Regions from separate parts of the Bacillus vallismortis genome, predicted to be linked through region 2. Evidence: riboswitches for the same ligand, from Rfam matches in the RefSeq annotation. Region 2 holds a riboswitch; the other holds the start of a gene.

Region 1 (6,442 bases), 1.7 Mb from region 2:
CGCCGCACCGAGCTCGCTTCTCAAATGAGGGCGGCGCTCTGGATCGTCATACAATTGGGCAATATGGAAAAGAAAATGTCTGGCAGTAGTCAGTTCAAGCTCCATTTCGCCTGTTCTTTGCTGGACGGCCGGAACATCCTTGATCGGCCCCTTCAAACTGTTTGGAGAATACTCGGCTGCAAATTGCACCGCATAGTCTCGTGCTGCTTGAGCAATGCCAAGATAAATCGCCGGTATGTGAAGAAGCCATCCATTCGGTTTTGCCCCTCGAGGACCTTGAAGCACTTCCACCAGTTTCTCCTCATCAAGCATGACCTCATTCAGTACTAGGTCATGGCTCCCAGTCGCCCGCATCGCCATCATATCCCACGTTTCTTCAATCGACAATCCCGGATCATCCTTATGAATGAGAAACACACCTGTTGTTTGTTTTTCTTCAATCCATGCCGTCACTAAAAAGTAATCCAGTGCTTGCGACATCGTCGTAAACGTTTTTCTTCCGTTCACTGCCCATTTGCCTTCCTTTTTGACAGCGTTTGTACCAGGACGCCCTCCTCTTGTCGGGCTGCCGGTATTCGCTTCTGTGGCCGCCCTATTGATGACGGCTCCATTTTGGACTTCCTTTGCAATAAACGCAAACACGCCCTTATCCCAGCTATTTCCCTCGCCGAGCTCGCCGATTACGCTCAAATGCCAGCCGATGCTAAGCGCTGCGGGAGCGTCTCCCCGTGCCAGCCGTTCTTGAAACAGGAGCATATCGTAAACAGAAATGCCCCCTCCTCCATAAGACACCGGCAATGTTAAGGCTGTATATCCAGCATCACGCAGTTTCTGTATTTTTTCTACAGGAAAACGTCCCTGTTCGTCATCTTCAGCGGCCGTTTGCTGAAACTCATCCGCAATCCGTCCGATTTTCTCCATCCATCGCCGCTGTTGCTCGTTCTGTATAAATAATGACATCCGGCAGCCCCCCAACGTTTTAATTCCGATAAATTTAATATGTATTATAGATTTCCTGCCATTATTCCGCAACTGTTAACCCTTTTGGCCGGTATAGAAAAACACGCCGTTCCCCGAGGGAACAGCGCGTTTAGACAGGATTTGCATCCCGGTCTTGTTTCATGCCGAGATAGATCAGCATATATGTCAGGTAACCCATTGTCATCACCAGCCCGCCAAAGAAAAAGCTCGAGAAAATCGGCTCTTCAAAAACGGTTACTGCCGCAAGCACAATCCAGCTTGCATACAGATAGATGATAAAATAACGGATGCCCGTCTTCATTTTATATATCATGTACAGCCCCGCGAGAGAAAATAATCCAAGCGCGAGTCTGAAATAAACTAGATGTTCAAATTGAAACATGAATGACACAAATGAGAATCCAAGCAGCAATACAATCGGTAACGCGGTAATAAAGTTCCTCAATCGAGACACCTCCGTCAGTACCTTTAGTATAAACCAAACGATCAATTGATATTGATTTACGTGAGTTTTTTCACAAAAATGTCATTCCTTGCCTTTACACCCGAACATCACGTTTGCAGAAGCACCACCAGCTAACGGCGATGAAAAATATGGCATGTATCAGGATGATCCCCGCTGAAAACAATGGTGTCATGCCTGAAAACAAGGCGGTTTGTCCGTTGCTGTATTGGGTGAAGTCAGTGTTCGCAAAAAGCAAAAAGCTTCCCCATTTGTTTTCAAACAGCTTCATGAGCTGGACAAGTGTACTCGCTCCATATAAAACGACAAAAGAAACGACAACGGCTACCGCACTGTTGCGGAACAGCGAAGAACAAAGCAGCCCGAATAAGCCCATCATGACGGCTTCAAGCCAGTTTGACCCAATCAGCCCCAAGGTGTTGACTAGCAATGTCTTTGATTCGGCGGTCACGGATGTGCCAAAAAAGATAAGACCGAACAATAACGCCAAAATGTAGTATGTCAAATACAAATAAAAGCTGACCATCACGACTGTGATTAATTTTGACCAAAACACCTTTTGGCGTTTAACCGGACGAATAAGCAGGAATTTGATCGTCTTTTTATCAAACTCCATCGAAACAATTGTGGCTGCGATCACGATCGTTAACGCCTGCAGCAAGATGTTCAGGCTCGGTGTATACGAAAAATAGCCGATGAAGTTTTCATCTGTTCCCGCACTTGTCACAATCCGTTTAATGATCAAAGCCATGAAAAATTGAAAGACCGCCATCAGGATAAGAGATACCAATGTGACCTTCCGATTAAAAAGTTTCATATGTTCATTCCAAATTAATTTAGACAAGCTCTTCTCCCTCCTCTTGATGAGCAGTTGTCGCTTTCATGAATTCGTCCTCTAGTGATTGCGTGTAAGGCATAATAGAAAATATATGTAAGTCTTGTCCGACAAGTGCGCGGTTCAGCTCCGGAATGTTTTCTTTTGCTACCTCAACAACAATCGCCCCGTCTTGCCGCTCAGCTTGATATTGATTGCTTGTCAGCCAATTGAACGCTTTTTCTTCCGGCTGCACTTCAATGATCGCTTTTTCTGTTGGTTGGCCTGCTCCATGTAAGCTGACTTCCGCTTTGATCTCACCTTTTTGAATGATGATGACCCGGTCGCACAAATCTTCAACCTCACGCAATAAATGGGTGGCGAATAAGACTGCTGTTCCTTCCTGTTCCGCGAGCTCTTTAATATGATCGCGAAAATCCTTCATGCCCGCGGGATCGAGACCGTTTGTCGGCTCATCTAAAATAAGAAGCTTCGGCCGGTGAAGAATCGCCTGCGCGATGCCGAGGCGCTGGCGCATGCCAAGGGAATAGGTCTTGACCTTATCATGAATCGCTGACGTCAGCCCGACACGTTCCACCACTTCATCAAGGCGTTCATCCGCTATTTTTTTGTGCATATTCGCAAAGTGCTTCAGGTTTTCCCAGCCTGTCAAATATGGATAGAACTCAGGGTTTTCAACGATCGCCCCCACTGCTTCCATCGCTTGTTCAAACTCTGTGTCATGCTGGAATCCGCTGATTGTCACACTTCCGCTGTTTTGTTTTAACAGCCCGACGATGATGCGGATGAGCGTTGTTTTTCCGGAACCATTCGGACCGAGCAGGCCGATGATTTCCCCCTCCATGACGTCCATGCTGATCTGTTTTAAAATTGGTTTAGACCCAATCGTTTTATCGAGGTCTTTAATATGTAAAATCGGCTCAGCCATAAAGCCTTCCTCCTTTTTCGGCAAAAAATAAACAGTGCCCAAAAATGAGGCACTGTTTGTATTATAGCATTTGTTCCTTCCAAATGTTTGGTTAGACCGATAGAGTCGACGTTTGCTCTGGCTGTTTGTTCTTCTCTGTTTCTGTCACAATGACAGCGCAGGCCGCGTCTCCTGTTGTATTTACCACTGTACGAAGCATATCAAGCAGGCGGTCAATTCCAAGGATCAATCCGATTCCCTCGACAGGCAGACCGACAGATTGAAGCACCATAGCGAGCATAATCAAGCCGACTCCCGGCACACCCGCAGTTCCGATACTTGCTAACACAGCCGTCAGTACGACCATCACCAGCTGCGTGAGTGTCAGATCATGCCCGAATACCTGCGCAATGAAGACGGTGGCTACCCCTTGCATGATCGCTGTTCCGTCCATATTAATTGTAGCGCCCAGCGGCTGGACGAAGCTGCTGATCGGCTCAGGCACTTTTAACTTTCTCTGCGCCACACCCATGGAAACCGGCAGAGTCGCACTGCTGCTGGATGTACTGAACGCGACGACCATAACCTCTGAGAAATCTTTGAAAAACGTAATCGGATTTCTTTTGGCGATAAGCGCTACCGTAGATCCGTACGTAACGACTGCATGTATTAACAATGCAATGGTTACCACTAACATGTACAAGCCCATCGCTTTCATTGCACTGAATCCTTGGCTTCCCACGGCTGTCGCAATCAAACCGAATGTGCCATACGGAGCAAACTTCATGACCAGATTGACAAGGTACATCATTAATTCATTTCCTTGCTCAACAACTTTGAGAAGCATATCCGCTTTTTTGCCCAGCATAGTAATCCCAAGCCCGACAAAGATGGCAAACGCAATAATCTGCAGCATATTTCCTTCCGTCATCGCTTGAACAGGATTGGTCGGAATGATGTTTAACAGAGTGTCCGCAATACTTGGGGCTTTTTCAGCAGTGAATTCGGCAGATGATGTATCATATGTTCCGAACTCTCCCGGTTTGATGACAAGGGCTAAAACGATGGCAATGGTAATCGCCACTGCAGTCGTGACGAGAAAATAAGAAATCGCCTTTACACCGATTCTGCCAAGCTTCTTAGGATCGCCCAGTCCGGCTACTCCCAGTGTCAGTGAGAAAAAGACAATCGGAACGACAAGCATTTTAATAAGGTTTAAAAAGATCGTGCCCAGCGGCCCGAATACAAACTTATTTAAATTTTCGAATAATTCAGGTGATGTTAGGTTAAGAATAATTCCCGTCACCGCACCCAGCACCAATGCAATGATGATCTTTGTAGCCAGTTTCATTAGCTTTCCTCCCTTTTTGAAAAAAGCCCACGAGAGACTCCCGTGGGCTTTGGCTGTAACATCAAACCACAGGACTCTCTCTTCACGCTGATGAGGTTAGCTGACGGGTTCGGACGAAGAGATGTCCGTTTTTCTGATGAAAAATTAACCCCAAAAGATCGGGTCCCCCACTCCTTGGTTAAAGGATTAAGCGTGTGGCTTACTATTGTATGATAATTTATTTATACAGAAAAGAACCAATTTTGTAAACTATTTTTTGTTACTTTCCTCTTGGAATCTTTTGGGCCCTTCTTCCTTATTGGTCACACCAAGAATATCAAGGAGAAATACAAAGATCGGAATCCCGATGATTAAACCCCAAATGCCGAAAAAGTGCTCAGAGAAAATGAGGACGATAAAAGTGAAAAAGATCGGCAGCTCTGTTTTCGCAGACATCAGCTTCGGGTTTAAGAAATAGGTTTCGATCGCATGTATGGCGAATATGACAAGCACAATGTAGATCACAAACATTCCGCCGCCTGTGCTGTAAGCGATAATACTGAGAGGAATCAAAGAAATGACGACGCCTGCCACAGGAATCAACCCAAGGAAAAACACCATGATAGAAAGCCCAAACAGCTGCGGGAAATGCATAATCCAAAGCGCGATCAATGTCAGAATACAGTTGACGAGCGCAATGATAAATTGAGCCTCAAGCACCTTGCCGAACGTTCTAGCAAATTTGCTTCCGAAAAAAGCAATTTCTTCATAAAAGACTGACAATTTGCTTGTTTTAAATTTCTCCATGAATTCCGAGAGCCGTTTTTTCTCGAATAAGAAAAACATGCTGAGAACGAGCGCCATTACGATCTGCAAGCCGAATGTGCTGATATCTGCCAGATACGTATACACCACATTGAAACCTTCTTTGACATATGAACTGATATTAATGTCTCCGAAAACACTTGTGATCTCGTCAAAGAAAGGGATGGTGTCCGGGTGATACGCGATATGTTTAATCTGCTTAGCCAGCTGCTGAATCTGCGCCGCGACGATCGGATAAAAAACAAATCCCCCAACTGTAAGCAGAACAGCCAGCAACACGTAAAGAAATGTAATGACAACCCGCTGGCTTACCCGGAAGAACCGGCTTACGAACCGCCGTACCACAAACTCCAAGCGATCCATTAGAAACGTGAAAATGAAGGTAAGCAATATTAAGTTGATCATGCTCTTAAATAGATATAACACACCAGTTAACACGACAAAGACGGAGAAACGCCTTACTCCCGGGTGCTGAAAAAATTTAACTAAAGCGGCCATTTATACACCCCTGTTAGGACAAACGTCCTTAATTCAATATAGTATCCATCTGTAAATTATATAACAAAAAAATGCTGAGGTCTCTGTCATTACCTTAATAATTCTTAAACAATGTAAAAAAACGGCCCGTTTGATGGGCCGTTCTTTTTCAGACTGCTGTTTTCATGTTTTTCATGCCTTCAACAGCCTCTATGCTTTTTGCTTCATCGAATTCATTTTCACTTTTTGCAACAATGATCGTGGCGATTCCGTTTCCGATCAGGTTCACAATCGCTCTTCCTTCACTCATGAAACGGTCAACCCCGAGCAGAAGCGCAAGGCCCTCCAGCGGAATAACCTGAAGCGCTGACAATGTTGAGGCAAGAACGATAAATCCGCTTCCCGTCACACCGGCCGCTCCCTTAGATGTCAGCATCAAAACGAGGATGATTGTAACTTGCTGGCCGATGCTGAGGTCGACTCCAAATACTTGTGCAAGAAAAACCGTCGCCATTGATAAATAAATGGATGTGCCGTCAAGGTTGAACGAGTAGCCCGTCGGAATGACAAGCCCGACTACGGATTTCGAACAGCCGTAACGCTCCATTTTATCCATCATACGCG
Region 2 (6,442 bases):
GTGTGGAATTTGTGCATGCTTTCTACTTTCATATTTAATGTCATTATTCATCTCTCCCTCTTATGAATTGAACCAATTAACCGCTGCCGGTTTTGTATTGCGATATACATGTTTGACTTCTGTGTATTCTTCGAGGCCTATTTTTCCAAGCTCGCGTCCGAATCCGGACTGCTTATAGCCGCCCCATGGCGCCTGCGCAAAGTATGGATGGAAATCGTTAATCCAAACGGTTCCCATTCTCAAGCGGGCTGCAACGCGTTCGCACTTTTCAATATCTTTTGACCATACCGCTCCGGCCAAGCCATAGATCGTATCATTCGCAAGCGCAATGACCTCTTCTTCCGAGCTGAAGGTTTCGACTGTCAATACAGGACCGAAAACCTCTTCCTGAACAATTCTCATATCAGATTTACAGTTTGAGAAAATAGTAGGCTCATAGAAAAAGCCGTTTTGAAGCTCAGGGTCTTCCGGCCGTTTGCCTCCTGTCTCGAGCTTCGCGCCTTCTTTTATTCCAACCTCTACATATTTTTCTACCTTCGCCCTATGCTCTGCCGAAATAAGCGGACCGCTTTCTGTGTCTGCGTCAAAACCATTTCCGAGTTTTATGCGTTTTGTCCGTTTGACGAGCTCTGCTAAAAATTGATCGTGAATGGCATCTTCAACAAGCAACCGGGAACCGGCGGAGCATACTTGGCCGGCATGGAAAAATACAGCGTTTAATGCCTGATCGACAGCAACTTCTAAATCTGCGTCTTTGAAAACGATATTGGGATTTTTCCCACCCAGTTCAAGTGCGATTTTTTTGACGTTACCGCTGGCTGCCCGCATGATTTTTTTGCCTGTTTCGATTCCCCCTGTAAATGAAACCAAATCGACGTCTTTATTTGCTGCGAGCTCGTCACCCACTGTGGCTCCAGGTCCAAGGACAAGATTTGCGACACCTTTTGGAACGCCCGCTTCTTCCATTAGCTTGAACACTTGGATTGTTGTTAGCGGCGTGATCTCACTCGGCTTCATGACGATCGTATTGCCCGCAGCCAGTGCAGGCGCGATTTTCCAGCTCGCTTGCAGAAGCGGATAATTCCAGGGCGTAATCTGGCCGCAAACCCCGATTGGCTCTCTAATGATTTTGCTTTCTGAATCAGGGATCGGAGATGAAATGATCTCTCCGCCATCTTTGTCTGCCAATCCGGCATAATATTGAAAAACATTGGCGATATCGTCCATATCAGCCTTACTTTCTTCGAGTGTTTTTCCCGTATCAAGGGATTCAAGCTCAGCCAGCTCATCAAGGTCACGCCTGATTAATTCCGCAATTTTCAGAACAATCTTTCCGCGTTCAAGCCCGGATAGAGATGACCATTCTCCTTTGTCAAAAGCTCTTCGCGCGGCTGCGATTGCCTTGATGGCGTCCTCTCGCTCTCCCTCGCTTACGGTTGCAATTTCTTCTTGATTAAATGGATTGATAATGTTGCGGATCTGCTCTTTTTCAGCACTGATCCATTCACCGTCAATGTATAATGTTTGACTCATATAAGCCTCCTTGACGAAAATAAAGTTTGTTAAATAAAAATTTAACGTTTTTAACAACATTAATCTAACATATGGTTTTTAAACTGTCAAAGCCTCATTTTGATTTTTCTTTTTGACTTTTCTTTATGTTTCGTTAAGATAAAGATCATAAAGAAGTAACTTAACGAATTTAACTTTCTAAAGGAAAAGAGGGTCAGTATGGATGAAAATCCAGAATTTGCAGCTATAGAACAGGCTCGGGATCTTGTTATCGACTCCATTGCTGAAACGATGGATCTTTACGGAATTACCCGCAGTGTCGGCATTTTATATGGGACGATGTATATGCGTGATGAGATGACGCTTGACGAAATGCGTGAAGAGTTGCAAATGAGCAAACCAAGCATGAGCACAGGTGTCAAAAAGCTTCAGGATTTAAATGTGGTGAAAAAAACATTCCACCGGGGCATCCGCAAGCATACATTTGTGGCTGAAAAAGATTTCTTCAAGTTTTTTACAAATTTCTTCCCGCCTAAATGGGAACGGGAAGTTGAGGTAAATGTAGCGGCAATTGAAGAAGCTCAGGCTGATTTACAAGAGGTTTTAAACAAGGAAGGCCTCAATGAGGACATCAAAAATGAAGCCCTGCAGTTACACGAGCAGCTGGAAAGCTCCAGAGCCTACTATGATTGGCTGAAACGGCTTGCTGAATCGGTGCAGAGCGGAGAAATTTTTAAGTTTATACCAATCGAAAAAAAGTAAAGAAGAAAACGCCCGGTTGCTCGGGCGTTTTTCTGTTCATTTACATGTAATTACTACAAATTTGAAAAATACGGGAAAAACACCCCATTTACTTCCAAAAAGTTTGATGGTAATTTTATGTAGGTAAAATTTGTATTTGGCCGTTCAGAGGAGGTGAACAGCGAGCAGGCCTGTATATTTCATAACTTTTTAGGGGGAATTTTATTATGAAACGCAAATTATTATCTTCTTTGGCCATTAGCGCATTAAGTCTCGGTTTACTCGTTTCTGCACCTACAGCTTCTTTCGCGGCTGAATCTAAATCAACTTCCGCTCATACTGAGTCTACTATGAAAACACAGTCAACAGCTTCATTGTTTGCAACAATCACAGGAACCAGCAAAACGGAATGGTCTTTCTCAGATATTGAATTGACGTACCGTCCAAATACGCTTCTCAGCCTTGGCGTTATGGAATTTACTTTGCCAAGCGGTTTTACTGCAAATACAAAAGACACAATGAACGGGCGTGCGTTGCGTGAAACACAGATCCTTAATAACGGAAAAACAGTAAGAATCCCTCTGGCGCTTGATTTGTTAGGAGCTGGCGAATTCAAATTAAAACTGAATAACAAAACTCTTCCTGCCGCTGGTACATATACTTTCCGTGCGGAGAATAAATCATTGAGCATCGGAAATAAATTTTATGCAGAAGCCAGCATTGACGTTGCTAAACGCAGCACTCCTCCAACTCAGCCATGCGGCTGCAACTAAACATTGAAGACCGGTTAACGCCGGTCTTTCAGATTGTTGACAAAGTCATAAAACGGTTTTCGTTTTATGACTTTGTCATCTTTTCAGCGTGATTGAAAACCCTTGAAGTCTAGGAAGGACGAGCATTGGAACAGACTTCCGCAGGATGCGGTGACAGGGGCGGTTGAGCAGGACGCTCTAGCTTTTAGCCGCTGATCTTTTTTCACGTGAGCACCAACGCGCAGGACTGACAACGAATGCGAGGGTTTGTCGACATGCTGGAAGACCGGTTAACGCCGGTCTTTTTTTGCGTTTTGCCCTCCCCTTTCCCCTCTATTTCCAATTATCTTTTTTCTTGATAAAAATTTAAATTGACAAACTCTAGAAACAGGAGTAAATTCTTGAGTGTTCAATTTCATATTAGTCTCTTTTACCGCTTAATCAAACACGAACGGGGGAACCAACGATTGGCTGTTTTATTCACAGCCTAGGGGTGAATCTTACTTAGTAAGAGGGGGTACTCTGAATCCCTAATCCGACAGCTAACCTCGTAGGCGTATCCAGAGAGGAGGTCTATTAACGGCCATTCTTCGAGATGGTCTTTTTTGCTTCAAAAACGTTACTTTTACTAAGGGAGTTATGAACATTGGGAAAAATAAAAAATAAGCAATTTGCCGTGATCGGGCTCGGCCGATTTGGCGGAAGCATTTGCAAAGAGCTGCACAGAATGGGGCATGAGGTCCTTGCAATTGATATCAGCGAAGAAAAGGTAAATGCTTACGCTTCTTACGCAACTCATGCGGTGATTGCCAACGCTACCGAAGAAAACGAATTGCTATCATTAGGAATACGCAATTTTGAATATGTGATTGTAGCGATCGGAGCGAATATTCAAGCAAGTACCCTGACGACTTTATTATTAAAGGAATTTGACATCCCGAATATTTGGGTAAAGGCTCAAAACCATTATCACCATAAGGTGCTTGAAAAAATCGGCGCTGACCGTATTATTCACCCTGAAAAGGACATGGGCGTCAAGATCGCACAAAGCCTTTCTGATGAGAATGTATTGAATTACCTTGATTTATCTGATGAGTACAGTATTGTCGAGCTCCAGGCAACAAACAAGCTTGACTCAAAATCAATTTTCGATCTGAATGTAAGAGCGAAGTACGGCTGTACCATTCTGGCCATAAAACATCATGGAGATATCCGTCTATCTCCCGCATCTGAAGATATCATTCACGAACAGGATTGCCTGGTGATCATGGGGCACAAAAAAGATATTAGACGTTTTGAAAACGAAGGGATGTAGACATAGGTGACACTTCAAAAGGATAAAGTGATCAAATGGGTTCGTTTTACACCGCCTCAAGTGCTTGCAATTGGGTTTCTTCTGACCATTATCATCGGGGCTGGACTGTTAATGCTTCCGATTTCTGCAGTGAAGCCATTGTCATGCATAGATGCCCTTTTTACCGCAGCTTCCGCTACCACTGTAACAGGGCTTGCAGTTGTCGATACCGGTACAGAATTTACGGTTTTCGGGCAAACTGTCATCATGGCCCTGATTCAGATCGGCGGGCTTGGATTTATGACTTTTGCTGTTTTGATTGTCATGATATTAGGGAAGAAAATCGGATTAAAAGAACGAATGCTTGTTCGTGAAGCCTTGAACCAGCCGACAATCGGCGGCGTCGTAGGTCTCGTCAAAGTCCTGTTTCTGTTTTCCATCAGTATTGAGTTAATAGCGGCACTCATCTTATCCATTCGGCTTGTGCCCCAGTACGGCTGGGCATCCGGCTTGTTTGCCAGCCTGTTTCACGCAATTTCGGCTTTTAACAATGCCGGGTTTTCATTATGGCCGGATAATTTGATGAGCTTCGTTGGTGATCCTACAATTAATCTCGTGATTACGTTTTTATTTATCACAGGAGGGATCGGATTTACAGTTCTGTTTGATATCATGAAGAATCGGCGATTTAAAGCCTTTTCTCTTCATACGAAAATCATGCTTACAGGCACCTTGATTCTGAATGCAGCTGCTATGTTTGTGATCTTTATTTTGGAGTATAGCAACCCCGGCACGCTCGGTCACCTGCATATAGGAGATAAATTGTGGGCTTCCTATTTTCAAGCTGTGACGCCGAGAACCGCCGGCTTCAATTCTCTTGATATCGGAAGCATGAGAGAAGGAACGATTGTATTTACGTTATTATTGATGTTTATCGGAGCAGGCAGCGCTTCAACGGCGAGCGGCATTAAGCTGACTACGTTCATCGTGATTTTGATGTCTGTGATCGCTTATTTGCGAGGAAAAAAAGAAACGGTTATTTTCCGCCGCTCCATTAAATACCCGATTATCATTAAAGCTCTAGCTGTGAGTGTCACCAGCTTGTTCATTGTGTTTTTAGGGATTTTCGCCCTGACGATCACAGAGCAAGCACCATTTATCCAAATTGTGTTTGAAACCTTTTCTGCTTTCGGAACTGTCGGTCTATCAATGGGATTGACTCCCGAACTTACAGAAGCGGGAAAATGTATCATGATTCTCATCATGTTTATCGGAAGAATTGGCCCTCTGACGTTCGTATTTTCATTCGCGAAAACAGAGAAATCAAATATTCGTTACCCTGACGGCGAGGTGTTTACAGGGTGATAGTAAAAAATCCGGCGTTCAGGCGCCGGATTTTTTATGATTCGATATGAGATTGAGTTTGTCTTTTTTCCTGCTCCGCGATGATTTCATTATCTTCTGCGTTATCACGGGTCACTTTTTGTGTAAGAATCGCACCGACCGCTACAAGTATCATAACGGCAATATAATAGCCTTTTTCATTGAGTTCCAGATTATCAGCATTATAGAGCCCGACACTAAACAAAAATACTCCCGCAAAAAAAGTGAAATAAGCTAATACTGTAAAAGCAACCGTGTTTCTCCGTCTATATTTCTGCATCTTTGTTCCCTCCTGAAAACATAGTCAATAAGTGATAACTTCCGTGGAATATTATACCTCAAATTCCCCTGAATGGAACATAGAAATAAAAATACCAGTATAAACAGCTTAGGTTGCTTCCTTTATTTCAACAGCTGAATCGTCAATCCAGCCGATGAGTTTATCATCGATTTGAAATTGGTACCATACGGACTGGCCTTTCTGCTTTTTAGATACAACCTTTATGTCCTTTCCGATGTAAGATTGGGCAGAGGTAAGTCTTATGGACCGCTCATCAGTAGAAGGCTTGGACCATACGTCTTGAACGGCGCTGTCTTTTATGGAGCCGATTAAATCCACAGATTTCAAGGATGGATTGACCTCATCGTAGGCATCTAAATCATATTTTTCCACAATAGTGCTGAGTTTGTCAGCGTAATCAGGATCTGTCGCATATCCTGCTGTTTGCAAGGCGGTTGCCGCTTCCTTATAATCCCCAGC

What was found. Region 2 has a riboswitch for cyclic di-AMP ahead of ktrA (potassium uptake protein KtrA). Riboswitches for the same ligand answer to the same signal wherever they lie in the genome.
Region 1: linked by a shared signal. The riboswitch ahead of BV11031_RS16060 (dicarboxylate/amino acid:cation symporter) and the one ahead of ktrA (potassium uptake protein KtrA) in region 2 are both predicted to bind cyclic di-AMP.

What each region holds. Positions count from the first base shown of each region.
Region 1 is NZ_CP026362.1:3,024,624-3,031,065, forward strand. Features, by position in the region: gene BV11031_RS16040 (acyl-CoA dehydrogenase family protein) at 1-960, opposite strand, end outside; gene BV11031_RS16045 (hypothetical protein) at 1,091-1,426, opposite strand; gene BV11031_RS16050 (DUF2705 family protein) at 1,521-2,288, opposite strand; gene BV11031_RS16055 (ABC transporter ATP-binding protein) at 2,281-3,207, opposite strand; gene BV11031_RS16060 (dicarboxylate/amino acid:cation symporter) at 3,299-4,537, opposite strand; cyclic di-AMP (ydaO/yuaA leader) riboswitch at 4,609-4,740, opposite strand; gene BV11031_RS16065 (AI-2E family transporter) at 4,787-5,839, opposite strand; gene dctP (C4-dicarboxylate transporter DctP) at 5,988-6,442, opposite strand, start outside.
Region 2 is NZ_CP026362.1:395,082-401,523, reverse strand. Features, by position in the region: gene gbsB (choline dehydrogenase) at 1-44, opposite strand, end outside; gene betB (betaine-aldehyde dehydrogenase) at 61-1,533, opposite strand; gene cudC (transcriptional regulator GbsR) at 1,732-2,274, shown strand; gene bslA (biofilm surface layer hydrophobin BslA) at 2,481-3,026, shown strand; cyclic di-AMP (ydaO/yuaA leader) riboswitch at 3,430-3,578, shown strand; gene ktrA (potassium uptake protein KtrA) at 3,652-4,320, shown strand; gene ktrB (Ktr system potassium transporter KtrB) at 4,327-5,664, shown strand; gene BV11031_RS02155 (YiaA/YiaB family inner membrane protein) at 5,699-5,962, opposite strand; gene BV11031_RS02150 (glucosaminidase domain-containing protein) at 6,071-6,442, opposite strand, start outside.